One region of the Ruegeria sp. HKCCA6837 genome, then DNA from elsewhere that is predicted to be linked to it. Evidence: riboswitches for the same ligand, from Rfam matches in the RefSeq annotation. Region 1 holds a riboswitch; the other holds the start of a gene.
The links. Region 1 has a riboswitch for cobalamin ahead of GOV91_RS14515 (hypothetical protein). Riboswitches for the same ligand answer to the same signal wherever they lie in the genome.
Positions count from the first base shown of each region.

Region 2: another riboswitch for cobalamin. It lies ahead of GOV91_RS07700 (DUF4198 domain-containing protein); the one in region 1 lies ahead of GOV91_RS14515 (hypothetical protein).

Region 1 is NZ_WQGD01000010.1:46,426-54,251, forward strand. It holds gene GOV91_RS14485 (SRPBCC family protein) at 1-394, opposite strand, end outside; gene nudC (NAD(+) diphosphatase) at 432-1,415, opposite strand; gene GOV91_RS14495 (bifunctional 2',3'-cyclic-nucleotide 2'-phosphodiesterase/3'-nucleotidase) at 1,599-3,467, shown strand; RNA gene ffs (signal recognition particle sRNA small type) at 3,507-3,605, shown strand; gene rsgA (ribosome small subunit-dependent GTPase A) at 3,764-4,792, shown strand; gene GOV91_RS14510 (hypothetical protein) at 4,829-5,686, opposite strand; cobalamin riboswitch at 5,819-6,041, shown strand; gene GOV91_RS14515 (hypothetical protein) at 6,132-6,539, shown strand; gene GOV91_RS14520 (protein-tyrosine phosphatase family protein) at 6,542-7,042, opposite strand; gene GOV91_RS14525 (DNA polymerase III subunit gamma/tau) at 7,215-7,826, shown strand, end outside.
Region 2 is NZ_WQGD01000004.1:6,289-14,114, forward strand. It holds gene GOV91_RS07680 (energy-coupling factor ABC transporter ATP-binding protein) at 1-431, opposite strand, end outside; gene cbiQ (cobalt ECF transporter T component CbiQ) at 428-1,210, opposite strand; gene GOV91_RS07690 (cobalt ABC transporter permease) at 1,210-1,791, opposite strand; gene cbiM (cobalt transporter CbiM) at 1,788-2,399, opposite strand; gene GOV91_RS07700 (DUF4198 domain-containing protein) at 2,405-3,190, opposite strand; cobalamin riboswitch at 3,319-3,522, opposite strand; gene GOV91_RS07705 (LacI family DNA-binding transcriptional regulator) at 3,782-4,942, shown strand; gene GOV91_RS07710 (ABC transporter substrate-binding protein) at 4,939-6,294, shown strand; gene GOV91_RS07715 (carbohydrate ABC transporter permease) at 6,352-7,584, shown strand; gene GOV91_RS07720 (carbohydrate ABC transporter permease) at 7,584-7,826, shown strand, end outside.

The sequences.
Region 1 (7,826 bases):
ACCGGGATTGGCCCAACTTTACAGACTGCAACAACAGGCGTGCAGGCAAGGTTTTGGCCGCCAGTGACATCTCGAGGCTCAGGCGCGTTCTGCGCGGTGACAGGGCCAGAAAATCCACACTTGTCAGGCCGGTCATGCCCTTGCTGTTGGCCTCGAAACGCATTTGCGAAGGCCGGTCGTAGCCCGCCATGGTCACCGACATCTGGCGCAACTTGCCGCGCAGCTTGAACTCTGTCTGCCATTCAGTTCCCGCTGCAAAGATCGCCTCGGCATCTGAGCGCCTTACGTCGATCCCCCGGCGCATGGCCATGCGTTCGAACCGCTCGAAATCCGACACCATGTCGAATACCGCGTTGATTGGGGCTTCGATATCCTCACGGGCTGAAAACTGCATGATACCCTTCGATGTTTATGGCCGCGCCAATATTTCGTCAGTCCAACGTATCCGCAAGCCAGTTCTCAAGAAGAAAATGTGCGATTGCACCTTTGCGAGCGGGCAACAGACTTGGATGGTCCCCGGCAAAGGCCTGCATCATCTCGGATTTGCTCACCCACATCGCCTCTTCGATCTCGACGGGATCAATAGCGATGTCACACGATAGTGCCTCACCCGCGCAGCCGAACATCAACGAAGCCGGGAATGGCCAGGGCTGGCTGGACAGATAGGATACTTCCCCGACCGGCACGCCCGCCTCTTCCATTACCTCGCGGCGTACGGCAGCCTCCAGAGTTTCTCCGGGCTCAACAAAGCCGGCCAGCAACGAAAACATTCCCTCGGGCCAACCCGGAGACCGCCCCATCAGCACATTCTCCCCATATGTGATCAACATGATCACAACAGGGTCGGTACGTGGGAAGTGTTGCCCGCCACATGATGGACAACTGCGTTGCCAACCGCCTTGCGACATCTCACTGGCTGCACCGCAAAGCGCGCAAAATCGATGCGTTTCGTGCCAGCCGATCACTGCCTTAGCCGTCGCGGCCAGTTCCGCATCCCGCGCCGGCAATCGCGTCATGATCCGGCGCAACTCGGCAAACACATACCCATCTGGCAAATCCGGGTGCTGCTGCTCAGATTTGTCTACGAACTCCCCTAGTCCGGTCAGGTCCAGACCTTCTGCCGTCCAGGCCGAGATATCCACGGCAAACAAAGGCGCATCTTCGGCGGTCAAACCCAAAAAGACCGGGGCCTCAACTACCCCTTTGGGGCCATCGCTGACCAACGGATGCGTCATCGGCAGCAAAGCAAGCTGATCCAGCCCGTCACCTTCAACCAGAACTTTGCCGCGCCACACCATCATGCATTGCGTGGCCGGGTTGTTTGTCGCTTCTTCCAGAAGTTCAGCGCTCCCGCGAATATGGGCCGCCCGATCCAGGCCCGAGCCGCCAAACGTCACCTGCTCTGCGTGTTTCATTGGGTTTCCTTTTGGTTCGGGGCACAGGGCTGTCATGTCACAGCCTGCGTTGCAATGGCAATTCAATCCTTTGCGCTACACATCGCCGCCGTCGAAAAGCCGCATGGCGGCCTCGGAAAAATCATTTAAGTTACGCTCTATGCTATTTAATCAATAACCCTTTTCAAAAGCAGACTATCCAAAGTGAAGCAAAACCCATTGACGCAGGTGCGCCCCGCGAAAAACTACGGGCGTGTCCGCATTCTGGCAACGACTGACCTGCATATGCACCTGACAGGTTTTGACTATTACACAGACACCCAGGACCCGACGCTTGGGTTAACGCGCACCGCCAGCCTGATCCGAAACGCCCGTCAACAAGCCCATGACGCGTTGGTCCTTTTGGTGGACAACGGCGACTCTATTCAGGGTACACCTCTGGGCGAATGGGCTGTCCGTAACGACACACCGCATCCGATGATGCAGGCGTTCGCGGCGCTTGGTTACGACGCCATCGGCCTTGGAAACCATGATTTTGGCTTTGGGCTGTCAACCTTGGACGACATCCTCGCACAAGCGCCATGCCCGGTTTTGTGCAGCAACTTGCTTCGCTCGGGCGGCAATCAGATCTGGCAGAGCCATGCAATCCTGGACCGAATCGTATCTGTGAACGGCACCGAGACACCCATTCGCATCGGCCTTATTTCTGGTCTTCCCCCCCAGACCGTCCGCTGGGAAGAACATCACCTGAACGGAGAGGTAACAGCCAGCGGTATCTTCTCAACCGCGCGCGACCTGACTGGGCTTCTGCGCAATCAAGGGTGTGATCTGATAGTGATGTTGGCCCATTCAGGCCTGGGTCCGGCGGATGCTTCTGAAGGCATGGAAAACGCCGTCATCCCCCTGGCAGCTATAGATGGAATCGACGCAATTGTCGCCGGGCACACTCACTTGACCTTTCCAGGCGGCGGCCACGGCGACGCCTCGTATCTCGATCAGGAAAAAGGGTTGATACATGAAACACCGGTTGTCATGGCCGGTTCCGCGGGGTCGTATCTTGGCGTAATCGATCTGGTTGTTACACCTCGGCCAGATGCCGGGTTCAGCGTTACGGATTGCCACGTTGAACTGCACCCTGTCTGTGAAAATGGCGCTGAGGTCGATGAAGACGATGACTTGGTGCGCCTTGTTGCCAATGCCCATCGTCAAACCCGTCGCGCAGTGGCCAAACCTGTGGCGCACGTGGCTGACACCATGCACAGCTATTTCAGCTTCTGCGCACCAGATCGCGGGCTGGCCCTGGTTGCCGCGGCACAGGCTGCAGCTCTGCGTCCTTTCCTGCATGGATCCGCCCCGGGCGAATTACCGCTTTTGTCAGTCGTGGCTCCCGGTAAAAGCGGCGGCCGCGCAGGCCCCAGGCACTTTACGGATGTTCCGGCAGGAGAAATATGCCTGCGCCATGTTGCGGATCTGTATCCGTTTCCCAACGAACTGCGTGCCATCCAGATCAGCGGCGCAGATGTGCTGGACTGGCTTGAAATGTCGGCAAGCATGTTCAACCAGCTTGCCTGTGATGTCGAAACGGATCTGATCAACCCCAAACGCGCCGGGTACAATTTCGACGTCATCTTTGGCCTGACCTATAAAATTGATCCGTCGCAACCAGCGCGCTTCAACGCCGAGGGGCGCATGATCGATCCTGCTAACAGACGGATTCGCGACCTGAAATACGCAGGCCAGCCGGTTCTTCCTGAACAGAGATTAGTGCTGGCCAGCAACAATTACCGCGTCAGCGGTGGTGGGCATTTCCCCGCCGCTTCCACGGCCCAACGCATCAATCTGCCGTCGCTGGACATCAAGGATTTGGTGCGGGATTACCTGTCCGATCGCCTTCCGCCTGATCCAATCGCGCAGCAACCTTATCCTTTTGTGCTGGCACCCCAAACAGGTACACAATCCGTGCTTCGAACCGGTCCGGGTGCGTTAAAACACATTAACGAATTGCGCCCGTTCAAAGCCAGACTGCTGGAATCAGATTCCAATGGGTTCGAACGTATTCGCCTGACATTCTGACGGGTTGTCTTTTGCCCACACCTTCCCTATATCCAGACTCGAGAGGTTGGCGCGGGCGAGCGCCTCGCCAACCTGGTCAGGTCCGGAAGGAAGCAGCCACAACGAGCCCCGCTTGGGTCGATGTCCAACCTCTCACTTCATGAACCTTAGCCACAGGAGGGCTTTATGATTGTAACAAAAACCCTTCGGGCAGCGCGGTTCTGATCTCACACTACTTGCTGACTGCCTGAACACATGACCCGGGGATGCGCGATCGCCATCCGTTGGGATTGCTGTTTCTGACAACAGGCAGACCAATGAATTCTTCACTTTCGGACCTTGGATGGTCCTCTCACTTTGCCGCGCAACACGCGGCTCATCCTTCGTGCACGCCTTTTCGCATCGCTTCCGTTCATAGGGACCGCCTGATCGGGCTGAATCCGCAGGGCGAATCTCCATTGCTGACCCTTGATCAATCGACCGGCAGCTATGCCGTCGGAGACTGGGTTCTCACGGACGACGACAATCGCGTGCAACATCTACTCGACCGGCGCAGCCTGTTGCACCGGCGCGCCGCCGGTACAGGCGCTGCGACGCAACTGATCGCTGCCAATGTCGATGTGCTGTTCATCGTCAGTTCGTGCAACGCTGATTTCAACCTGCCCCGGCTAGAGCGTTATCTGGCACTTGCACATCAGGCAGGATGTTACCCGGTTGTTGTCCTGACAAAGGCTGACCAATCGGATGACCCCAATCGTTTCTCGGAACAGGTGCAGGCTCTGGACCCGTTTCTGACAGTTCTGGCGATCAACGCGCTAGACCTAACGGAATTGGAAAAGGTCTTATCCTGGTGCCCCAAAGGCCAGACCGGAGCACTGGTTGGGTCGTCAGGCGTTGGCAAGACGACATTGTCCAACGGCTTGACCGATCAGGATTTGGCGACGTCAGGTATTCGCGAGAACGACGCTCGCGGTCGGCACACAACCACGGCGCGCGCGTTACACCGGATGCGCAACGGCGGCTGGCTGATTGATACGCCTGGAATGCGCGCATTGCGTCTGCTTGAAGCTCAGGACGGTATCGACGAGGTGTTCTCGGACCTCGCCGAACTTGGCCTGAACTGCCGTTTTTCAGATTGTCAGCACGAATCCGAACCAGGCTGTGCTGTACAGCGGGCGATCAAACAAGGCGTGCTTGACCCTGCCCGCTTGGATCGATGGCGAAAGCTTCGGCGCGAAGATCAGCGCAACTCGGAAACCGTCGCCCAATCCCGGGCACGGGACAAAGCGTTCGGTAAGATGGTGCGGGGTGTCATGAAGGATCGAAAACTGCATAAAGGGCGTTAAGCAAAAAATACTCGGTAATTCAAAAGTCGAGCCTGATCACGCGATCAGGCTCGGCCAAACTGCCGCATTACGCCGAGCAAAAGCTCCGATATGGCCAATCTCTGACAATCCGAAGTCATCAGACCTAAGCAGGTGCCGCTTAGCCTCGGCGCCATAAAGGTCGGCAAGCCGCCAGACAGCTTCGGGCGGGACCATCTGGTCGTCCTCGAAAGTGAACAAATCCACGGGTCTACCGGAGCCGTCCCAACGCGCCTCAGGAAGGTTTTGTCCGATTTCAGGTACATAATTCAAAGGAGCCGTGCACCATTCGCGCCATTGCCAGTAGACCGAGCCCGGCAAGTCCGCACCAAACCCGATCGCATTTCCCGGCAGATAGCCAAGTGCTTTGACCAGTACCGGTGCGTGTCCATACCAGAAAACACCGGCCAATCCACGGTAAGGCCATGGGTGATCACTGAGGGTTACGAGCCCCGAACACACGCAAATCATCCGATCGATTTGGTCGATGTCGGGCTGAACAGGCCCCAGCATCGCACCAACGGAATGACCAATGGTCCATTGCTGCGCATCAGGATAACGCCTGCGCATTTCCGCCCGCGCCGCTGGCATGTCGATCAAAGCCCAATCCGCCATTGTTGCACGCGCATCCTTCATACGGCCGGTCAGAGAATGCCCGAAATCCCGGTAGTCATAGGTCAGACACGCCATACCCCGCTCGGCCGCTAGCCACTGTGCGAAGTGGCGATAATAGTCGCGCGGCACACCCGTTGCACTATTCAGCACAACCACGGTTTCAGGCTCTGACAGCGGTCGGTACAACCGTGCTGCAAGGGTCGTGGACCCGGATGGGAAAAGGAAATCTTCAGCCAACACCGTCTGCTCTGCGTCCAACATGATCCCTGACCCTGCACTGAAAAACTGAATTGCTTGGCTTCAATATTTTAAACACTAAAGAGGAACGTTCCCCCCATCCAGCATGACCACACGTCGGGGTAAAAGATCAGCTTGACTCGGAACCGGATCAGACGCTAGCGATTGTGTGATGGTTCCTGTCCCCCACAAGGGGTCGGGATGAAAAGGGAACACGGTGCGGTTCAGTCTGGTCATCCGGGCGCAAACCAAATCCGCGACTGCCCCCGCAACTGTAAGCGGTGAGCGATGCCAAAACACCACTGGCCCCTAGGGCTGGGAAGGTCGGCAAAGCCATGACCCGCAAGTCAGGAGACCTGCCATCGGAACTGAAACCGAAACTCGGGCGGGGTGTCCGGGCAGGTCCTGACAGCACGTTGCCGTCCCACCTGACCCAACTCTCCTGCCCACCACGCGCGGAGGGCGCAGGATGATCTGGAAGACGAAGACGCATGAATACAGTGCAACGGTGTGTCAGCGGACGGGCAAAACCTGCCCTGCCCTGGCGCGGCTGGCACGCTCAATTTCCGAGGCGATGAAGCAGGCCACAGCCGCCACAAGCGACGGGTTCGAGTTTGAAGGTGGCAGTGAATTGTCACATTGCACGCAAGGATGCCACGCAACTTTCCGAGCGCAATCAGACAGAATTCGCATCTTTTGCGATACACAGCCTGAAGCAGAGCCGCAGGACCTGAACGCTTACGCCGATCTGATCTTTGGAAACACGTTCAGCGCCTTGCCATCCGGCATCATTACAGACCCACCCTGCGCGATGATCGAGGTTGCAAAGCTGCGGCCTCGCAAACCCGTGCACGCGCCTGAACAGATTTCGGCCTAAGACTATACGACTTGAGCCTGAAAATTCTGTGCTGCCCAGGCCAACTGGGCATCAGTTTCCACGGCACAGGGCCGCAGGGCTCGCAAACGCTCCAGTGCTTTGTCTGGCTGTTCGCCGCATTCGATCATCAGCCGCAGGACAACCATTCCAGACCTGCCGCAGCCGCCCCGACAGTGCACCAGCACCCGCCCTCCGCCCGTCAAAGCGTGCCGGGCGGCAGCGCTGATCGAGGGCCACGCCTCTTCAACTGCAGGCGTAGGGGCGCCAAAGTCTTCGATCGGCAGATGCACCCACCGGCTGGCGCGGCCTTGAATATCGCTGCCGAATTCCTGCGCCCCGTTTTGGAGCATCTCGACGTCCGTTGTCATTGAAACAACCAGCCCCGGCTTCCATGCGGCAATCGTATCCAGATCCCTTTCATAATCCCCGCCCCGTCCGGGCATCGATGTCAGGGCAAGTGTACCCCCCGCGACTTGCAGGGCATAGATAACCAGTTGCGACATGAACCAGTGTCCTCCACCAAGAACTCTTAACGAAAATGCACCATAAATTTTGTTGGACCAGCTTAGTGCGAATCCGGTCAGAATCTAAATCAAAAATCATCGCGCCTCGCGGTGGACGCGGAAGGCAGCGGCCACTACGCTGAGCCGAAGCACCGAATCCGACCGAGAAAACATGACCGACACGCCCAGCCCCGCCTATCAGGTTCTCGCCCGCAAATATCGCCCGGAAACCTTTGCCGATCTGGTGGGTCAGGATGCCATGGTGCGCACCCTGAAAAACGCGTTCGAAGCGGACCGAATTGCGCAGGCTTTCATCATGACCGGCATTCGCGGCACCGGAAAAACCACCACCGCACGGATCATCGCCAAGGGTATGAACTGTATCGGGCCCGACGGTAATGGCGGCCCGACGACCGAACCTTGCGGCCAATGCGAACACTGCGTGGCGATCATGGAAGGCCGCCACGTCGATGTGATGGAGATGGACGCCGCCAGCCGAACTGGCGTGAACGATATTCGCGAGATTATCGACAGTGTCCGCTATCGCGCCGCCAGCGCGCGTTACAAGATATACATCATCGATGAGGTCCACATGCTCTCGACCAGCGCTTTCAACGCGCTGCTCAAGACGCTTGAGGAACCGCCCGAGCATGTGAAGTTCATCTTTGCAACCACTGAAATCCGCAAGGTGCCGGTCACAGTTCTGTCCCGCTGCCAGCGCTTTGACCTGCGCCGGATCGAACCCGAGGATATGATCGGCCTTCTGCAAAAGATCGCGTCAGCG
Region 2 (7,826 bases), on a different contig from region 1:
TTTTCGCCCCCCGACAATTTATGTGTTATGCGATCACGCAAGTGCATCAAGTCTAGATCAGAGAGAACTCTGTCGACGATGGCGAGAGCATCGTCCTTGTTGCGCCCTAGATTGAGAGGCCCAAACGCGATGTCTTCTGCCACAGTGGGGCAAAACAGCTGATCGTCAGGGTCTTGAAACACCAGTCCGATCTCGCGGCGAACCTCGTGAAAATCGGCCTCGGTGCGCCGATCTTTTCCAAGGGCGATCACACTACCCGAGGTTGGCTTTTGCAAACCAAGCGCAATTCCAAACAGGGTGGATTTCCCTGCTCCGTTAGGTCCTGCAATCGACAGGCGTTGCCCTGGTTCAAGCGTAAGCGAGGCGCCGTCCAGTACGGGTGCTTGACCGGGATAGGCGAAATGAATGTCTTCCAGCTTGAGGATCGTCATGCGAAATCCAGACAAAGAAGCCCAATGCACACTATGCATAGAGTCGCCGCAAACACGTAGTCGCGCAGGGTCAGGTTAAATTCCTGCAGCAAGAGAAGCCGTCCAGAGAATCCTCGGCATTTCATCGCTGCTAAGATTCGCTCGGACCGTTCGATGGCGCGGACCAACATCATGCCAACCAGATAGCCAAAGCTGCGATACGTGTGCCAATTAGTGCCCGGTCGAAACCCACGGACCTTCATCGCCGCGCGCAGGCGCATATATTCCTCGCGTAAAACTTCGATGTAGCGAATGGTAAACATCAGAAGGTGGACGAGTGCTTCGGGACAGCGCAGTTTATACAACGCGTGGCCAAGCGTAACCGGTTCCATCGTTCCAACCAGAACCATCAGGGACAATATGACGGCGTTAGCTGTCAGCGCAATCTCAGTGGCTTTCCAAAGGCCTTGCCAACTGGCCGGAAACCCAAATAAGTTGAACATCGCATCCCCGGGCGTGGTAAATGGCAAAAGTACCAACATGAAGATGATAAAGCTGTCCATCATCGCCATACGTTTGAGCGTTCGGCGAATGGGCAGGCGAGACATCAGCAGCACTCCGATAGAAACAGCCAATGCCGCAATCAGCCCTGGAATGGTGCTGAGCGAGACCGTGACAATGGAAAAAACACTCGCCACCACGATCCGCATCCGAGGATCCAAGCCTTGGATCACCCCAAAGGATGCACCCGTACCAGTCTCGGCCAATGTCTTGGCCTGGGGTTCCAGGGCGTGGGCCATCAGGAGGTCATCTTCTTGCGTGCGGCGATGTAAAAGCCGATTCCGAACAAACCAATGATGTAACCAATGCCACCCAGGATCGTTTGCAGATCGTTGTGTTCACGATAGGAGGCAATCTCGCGTCGCAGCGGGCGGGTTTCGTCTCGGACCGCCTGAGCAATTGCGGCGCGTTCTTCGTTCGTCAATGATGCGACAGTCACCTGCGTCCCACCTTCCTTAGGGGCAATCATTGCGGCAGTTTCGACCACGTCAGCTTCAACACCCATTATCGCCGCGACATCGGCAGCAGGCATGGTGACTTCTGCCACATGCCCCGCGCCCAAGTCTGCTTTGAACGTGTGTTCTACCGGGTTGGTCGGGGTGTAAAGGAAGAAACCATCTGTATCGGTCAGTGTTCGTCCCAACTCAGCACCATCGGGCCCGTACACGATGACTTTTTGGTTTTGCGCCATATCGCCGTTTGAAAAGCCCAATTCGCCTTCGATTGCATCGCCTGCAGGAAAGACCCCTGCGATAACTTTGTGGGCCAGCGCAGGAAGCGGCATCAGTGACAACGCAATAACAACGAGCAGTTGCCTCATGCCGATGCGCCTTTGTAAAAGAGTTCTGGTTTAACCTGACGAGCCAGTAAAATGGCGAACCCGGTCAGAACCGCTTCGACGGCCATGACAGGGACGTGAGCAAATAACACAAGCTTCGCAGCCGGCAGGAATTCGTCGCCCGACAGCGCCAGCGATACTGCGACAAAAGCCGTCGTAGCTGCGATTGAGAAAGCGCCGCCTATGCCGCCCCAAACTGCTCCTTGAACAGGCGTGCCCTTGGCGATCAGACGACCGAAGATTATCCATGTAAGCACCGCCGGAAGGGCGATGTTGACTGTGTTGATCCCAAGCACTGTCAGTCCTCCAAAGCCGAAGAACACAGCCTGAAGCAGCAAGCCAACAAAAAGCGCCGGAAAGGCCGCCCAGCCGAGCAAAAGCCCGGCCAGACCGTTCAGGATCAAATGCACAGAGGACGGGCCGATCGGAACATGGATCAGTGAGGCGACAAAAAAGCTGGCTGACAACACCCCCGCAGTGGGAATGCGATCTAGGTCCAGCGATTTCAGCCCCATGGCGATCCCGCCTGCTGCCGCGATTGCGCCGCCAATCACAACAGGGTTCGAAAGGGCTCCGTCCACAATATGCATATGGGTTACTCCAGATCCCAGGCGCGGATCCAGATCACAGCGTCCTGACTTAGTTCTTTGCCTTCATGTTCGGTCTTCGGGCCCGAACCCAACGCGGCGAAACCCCAGTAGCCTGCTTTTGGCACGCCAAAGGTGAAATAGCCGTTCTCGTTCGAAATCGCGACCAGTGCGCCGCCTGGCAATGGGGAAGCAGTTGCGTTTTTTGCGCCGTTTCCGGCCAAGTCGGGTTCCGCGGCCATGTATTCGATTTCAATCTCTACGCCAGCCACTGGGTTGCCCTCGCTCAGCACACGTCCCGTGAAGGTCGAGCCAGCGATGATGTTATAGGGCTTGTTCAGCGGCAGAATTTCTGTGGCCAGACCTTGCGGCTGGTCCCAGTCGGTGGGCAGCTCGTTTCGGTTCAGATACGCCTTGGTGATCTGCTGGATATAGATATCCTCAGATTCCTCATAATAAGGCGCAGGTACCGTTACCACGACGTAATCGCCGGAACGTTTCACTGGAACCGAGCCCAAAAAGGCCTTGGCCGTGTTCTCGGGGCCTTCGAAGGTGGTTTCTTGCAACGTACCCAACAAATCGGTCTTTTCGCCGTTGTGGATCACATAAAATTCTTCTGGCTTTTCGAGGGTCATTACATGCCCGGCTTCAAAGGGATGCCAGAAGACCAACTTGACCGGAACGTCGCCGGGACGATCAATCATGGTATCTTGGGTGTATTCCAGCAGGAAATGAGCCTGGGCAATAGCAGGCAATGCAATGGCAGCTGTTGCCGCCAACAAAAAGTGTTTCACAAACAAGCCCTTCTCAAGTCGCGCCTTCCCCGGCACGCATTGGTTTTTGACATAGGGGAATGCGAAACCATTTGCCCAAATAGGCAAACAGTTTCGGCGCACACCCCGTCGCCGACGATCAACGCCCCTTCTGAGGGCGCATGTTCGGCAGGTCTCCTGACTTGCGGGTCAAAACGCTTGGCTGGCCTTCCCGGGCATATCCCAGTGGCACGATCAGCCGCGCTCGCCGCTTACAGTTGCGGGGGCAGTTGCAGAATTGGCGAAGAAAAAGCCGCACTGCATTCCCTATTGCCTCCGGGTGAGTCCCCGGAACCGAACATGGTGCGTTGATGGCAGAAAAACTTGTACACGGTCAACTCTCGTTTGCGGCATCGCTTAGGGAAATACCGAATTTCAGCAAGGTATATAATTCGCTTTTTTGCGGTACTGTGCATGGAGGTTGTCATTGCTATAGCCTGCCAATCGGTGCGGTGACCACAGAGTTGAAGTCGAAGCATCAGTATTCCGACTTATGAAACCCGAATTTTTCAAACCGCACAAAAATAGATTTTTCCGTTGCCGAAACCGGTTTCGGAACCACAAAATGATGGAATGACAGCGAATCTCAACACGCGACAGCGACAAATCCGTTCCCGGCGCGCCTCGGCGACTGGACGGGTGAAGCTTGATGAACTGGCCGATCAACTCGGCCTTTCGAAAAGCACGGTGTCGCGGGCATTGAATGGGTATTCCGACATCTCAGAATCAACGCGAAAGCGGGTTGAGGTGACGGCGCGCAAGATGGGGTATCGCCCGCTCAGCCACGCTCAGGCCATCCGAACGGGGCGCGTGCGTGCCATTGCAATGGTCATCAACAGTGAAGAACCGGATCGGCACAATCCGTTTTTCCAAGACTTTCTGGCAGGGGCTTGTGAAGCTGCCAGTGCGTCTGACTGGACGATGACAATTTCGACCGCGAAGTCGAAACAGGATATGCTGAACATGCTGGGCCGTTTGGTTGAAGAACGTAAGGCCGACGGATTTATACTGCCGCGAACCGAAGTCGATGATGCGCGCGTTGGATACCTGAAGGACTTGCAGGTGCCGTTCATCCTTTACGGGCGGACTGGCTATGGTCAGGTCGGGTTTCAGGACGATACGTCGTGGTTTGATATTTCCGGGGAAACAGCCTTGAGCGACGCGGTCGAACGTCTGGCCCGTTTTGGTCACAGCCGTATCGGGTTTGTCGGCAGTGATCCAAAGTTCAACTACAGCCACCTGCGTCGGGATGGCTATGTCGACGGGCTTAGGGACGCAGGATTGCCAGTTGATCCCGAATTGATACGCGAAGGGGCCCGCACCCGCGAAGAAGGGGCCGCTGAAGCGCGCGCTTTATTGCGTCTTCCTGTCCCGCCGACCGCGATTGTATTTGCGACAGACCAAGCGGCACTGGGAAGCTACTCTGTCTGCGCAGAATTTGGCCTTGAGATCGGGCGCGATGTCTCGGTTCTTGGATATGACGGGGTCCCGGAATGCCAATACGCCAGCCCCGGGCTAACGACGTTCAGCGTCGACTCTAAACGGGCAGGTGAACGCCTTGCTACGATGCTGATACGTCAGACCCGAGGAGAAGAGCCCGCAACTTTGCGCGAGCTCAGTCAGGCGGTGCTGATTGAACGCGACTCTGACGGACCGCCGCTGCTGACCTCGAACGAGTTGGCGAAAAAAATCAAACGATCCATGGAAGACAATCGGGGAGGAAACCGACCATGAAACTTACACCAAAAGCAGCCAAGCTGATGCTCGGCTCTTCGTTGGCACTGGCGCTGACGGCCATGTCGGTACAGGCGGACACGATCCGTTTCTGGACGACCGAAGAGCAGCCCGAGCGTCTGGCGAAACAACAGGAAATGGCCGACCAGTTCAAGGCTGAGACCGGAACAACCGTTGAGGTGATCCCTGTCACAGAAACAGATTTGGGCACCCGCGCAACCGCAGCCTTTGCCGCAGGTGACTTGCCAGATGTGGTCTACCACCCGTTGCAGTACGCCCTGCCGTGGGCCGAAGCTGGCATTCTGGACACCGAAGCTGCGACCGAAGTGATCGAAGAACTGGGCGCTGATACTTTCGCTCCGGGTGCTTTGGGCATGGCGGCGTTCAATGGTGAAACCGCCTCGGTTCCGGTGGACGGCTGGACGCAAATGGTTGTGTACCGGAAGGACCTTTTTGAAGAGGCCGGTCTGGAAGCGCCTGACAGTTTTGCAGATATTCAGGCCGCACTTGAGGCGCTGCATAACCCGCCAGAAATGTATGGTTTTGTTTCGGCCACCAAAGTTGACGAGAACTTCATGAGTCAGGTGCTGGAGCACGTATTCCTGGCAAACGGCGTCAGCCCGGTTGGCCCCGATGGCTTCCAGCCGCTTGATGAGGCCAAGACCACCGAGGTTTTGGATTTCTACAAGGCCATTTCCAAAGCCTCGCCTCCGGGTGAACTTTTCTGGAAGCAATCGCGTGAGCTGTATTTCGACGGTAAAGCCGCGATGATCATCTGGTCGCCCTTCATTCTTGATGAACTGGCCGGTCTGCGGGACAGCGCCCCGCCGACCATCAACGATGACCCGACCTCTCGCGATCTGGCCAGCAAGACTGGTATCGTTACCAAACTGTCCGGCCCGTCGAACCCCGATGGCGCGGCCTGGGGTGATGTGCGGTATTTCGGTATCACCAACGATGCGGACACCGACGCGGCAATGGAATTCGTAAGGTTTGCTATGGATGACGGCTATACCCAGACGCTGGCCATTGCGCCTGAGGGTAAGTTCCCGGTGCGCCGTGGTAATTCGGATAACCCGACTGCGTTCTCTGAAGCCTGGGCGGAACTGCCCGTTGGTGTCGATCGCAAAGCCCCGCTGGGTGAGTTGTATGAACAGGCGATGATCGATGAGATCGTCGGTGGTCTGGACGTGGCGCAGCGTTGGGGCGTAGCCGAGGGTCAATTGGCGCTGGCGTCGAAAATGATCAACTCTCAGGCCATCAATCGTGTTGTACGTCAGTACATTGATGACGAGATCGACGCAGCCGCAGCGGTTGCAGCCATGAACGAAGAACTGGCGAAGGTTCAGTAATCAAGTGGCATCTGCAGCGGCGTGCGCGCCGCTGCACTTAACCCTTCGAGGTACCCCATGACTTCGGCCACCCCACCGACCGGAACCGGGGCGTTAGCCAAACGCGAGGCGCGTCTGGCCTGGACGCTGCTGGCTCCGACCGTGATCAGCGTATCGCTTGTGGTGATCTTGCCTTTGCTGGCAATCTTCTGGATCAGCTTCAAGCCATTTACCCTGTCCGATCTCCGCCCACCCGCACCGGTTGTGCGTGAAAGCCTGCGCGGATCGGGCGACGATCTGCGGATTGAATACCGTCTGCGCAACTCCAGTCAGGAGATCGCAATCGACGGCGTCACCCTTAGTGACGTTCTGCCCGACGGTGTCGTTGCGGGGGACGTTGCCGCCCCCTGCGTTTTGGACGGGCAGGACCTGTTTTGTGACTTCGGCACTCTGGAAGGGGGCCAGCGTGAGCGTATCCGCATTCCTGTTGCCGTCGACGGCGATCCCGATGCCTTTGAAGACGTGGTCGAAGCGTCAGAACCGCGTTTGACTGGTAGTGGACCGAACGTTCTGACCAACTTTGAATTCAGCCTCGAAAACTATGCTCGCGTCTTTGACGGAGCTGAGTTCTGGGGCGTGCTTTGGGTAACGTTGTTTTACACGGTGTTCGGGACCATTGGCGCCTTGGTTATGGGCCTGTTTGCAGCGCTTTTGCTGAACAAGAGCTTCAAAGGGCAGGGGGTCATCCGGGGCCTTTACTTGTTTCCCTATGTCGCTCCTGTCATTGCGGTGGCCTTTACCTGGGTCACGCTGTTTGATCCGTTTTCGGGTTCAGCCAATGCGCTCTTGATCCAGATGGGTCTGACCAGTGCGCCGATCAACTTTTTCGGCGAACGCCCTCTGGCACTGATCATGGTCACGGTGTTCGAAATCTGGCGCTATTTCCCGCTGTCTTTCCTGTTCATTCTGGCGCGGATGCAATCCATTGATAGCAGCATGTATGAAGCCGCTGATATGGATGGAGCGTCGCCCTTCCAGAAGTTCTGGTTGCTGAGCATCCCGCAATTGTTGGGCATCCTGTCGGTACTGTTCCTTCTGCGCTTTATCTGGACGTTCAACAAGTTCGACGACATTTTCCTGCTGACCGGTGGTAATGCGGGTACCCGAACACTGACTGTGAATGTCTATGAGCAGGCGTTTGCGATCTCAAACATCGGGGCAGGCGCGGCGGTGGCCGTGGTCATCCTGCTGTGCCTGATCGCCTTCAGCTTTGTCTTCTTCCGCTTCATCAGCCGTGAGGAGGGTTTGTGATGCGCAAAGGTTTCATCACTGGCCCGGTTCTGGGCGCACTCTGGTTGGTCATCATTTCAACCACCGTTTCCGTCACCATGTCCTTCGCCACGGGCGCAGCGTTTCGCCCGCAGGTGGGGTTGAGCCTGATCTGGGGCGCGGTGGCAGGTCTTACCTATGTTGCGTTTCCGGCGCGTCATGCTCCGGCGCGTTTGGCGATCTCTGTGCTGCTGGGTTTGTCTTGCCTAAGCGGTTTGGGTCCC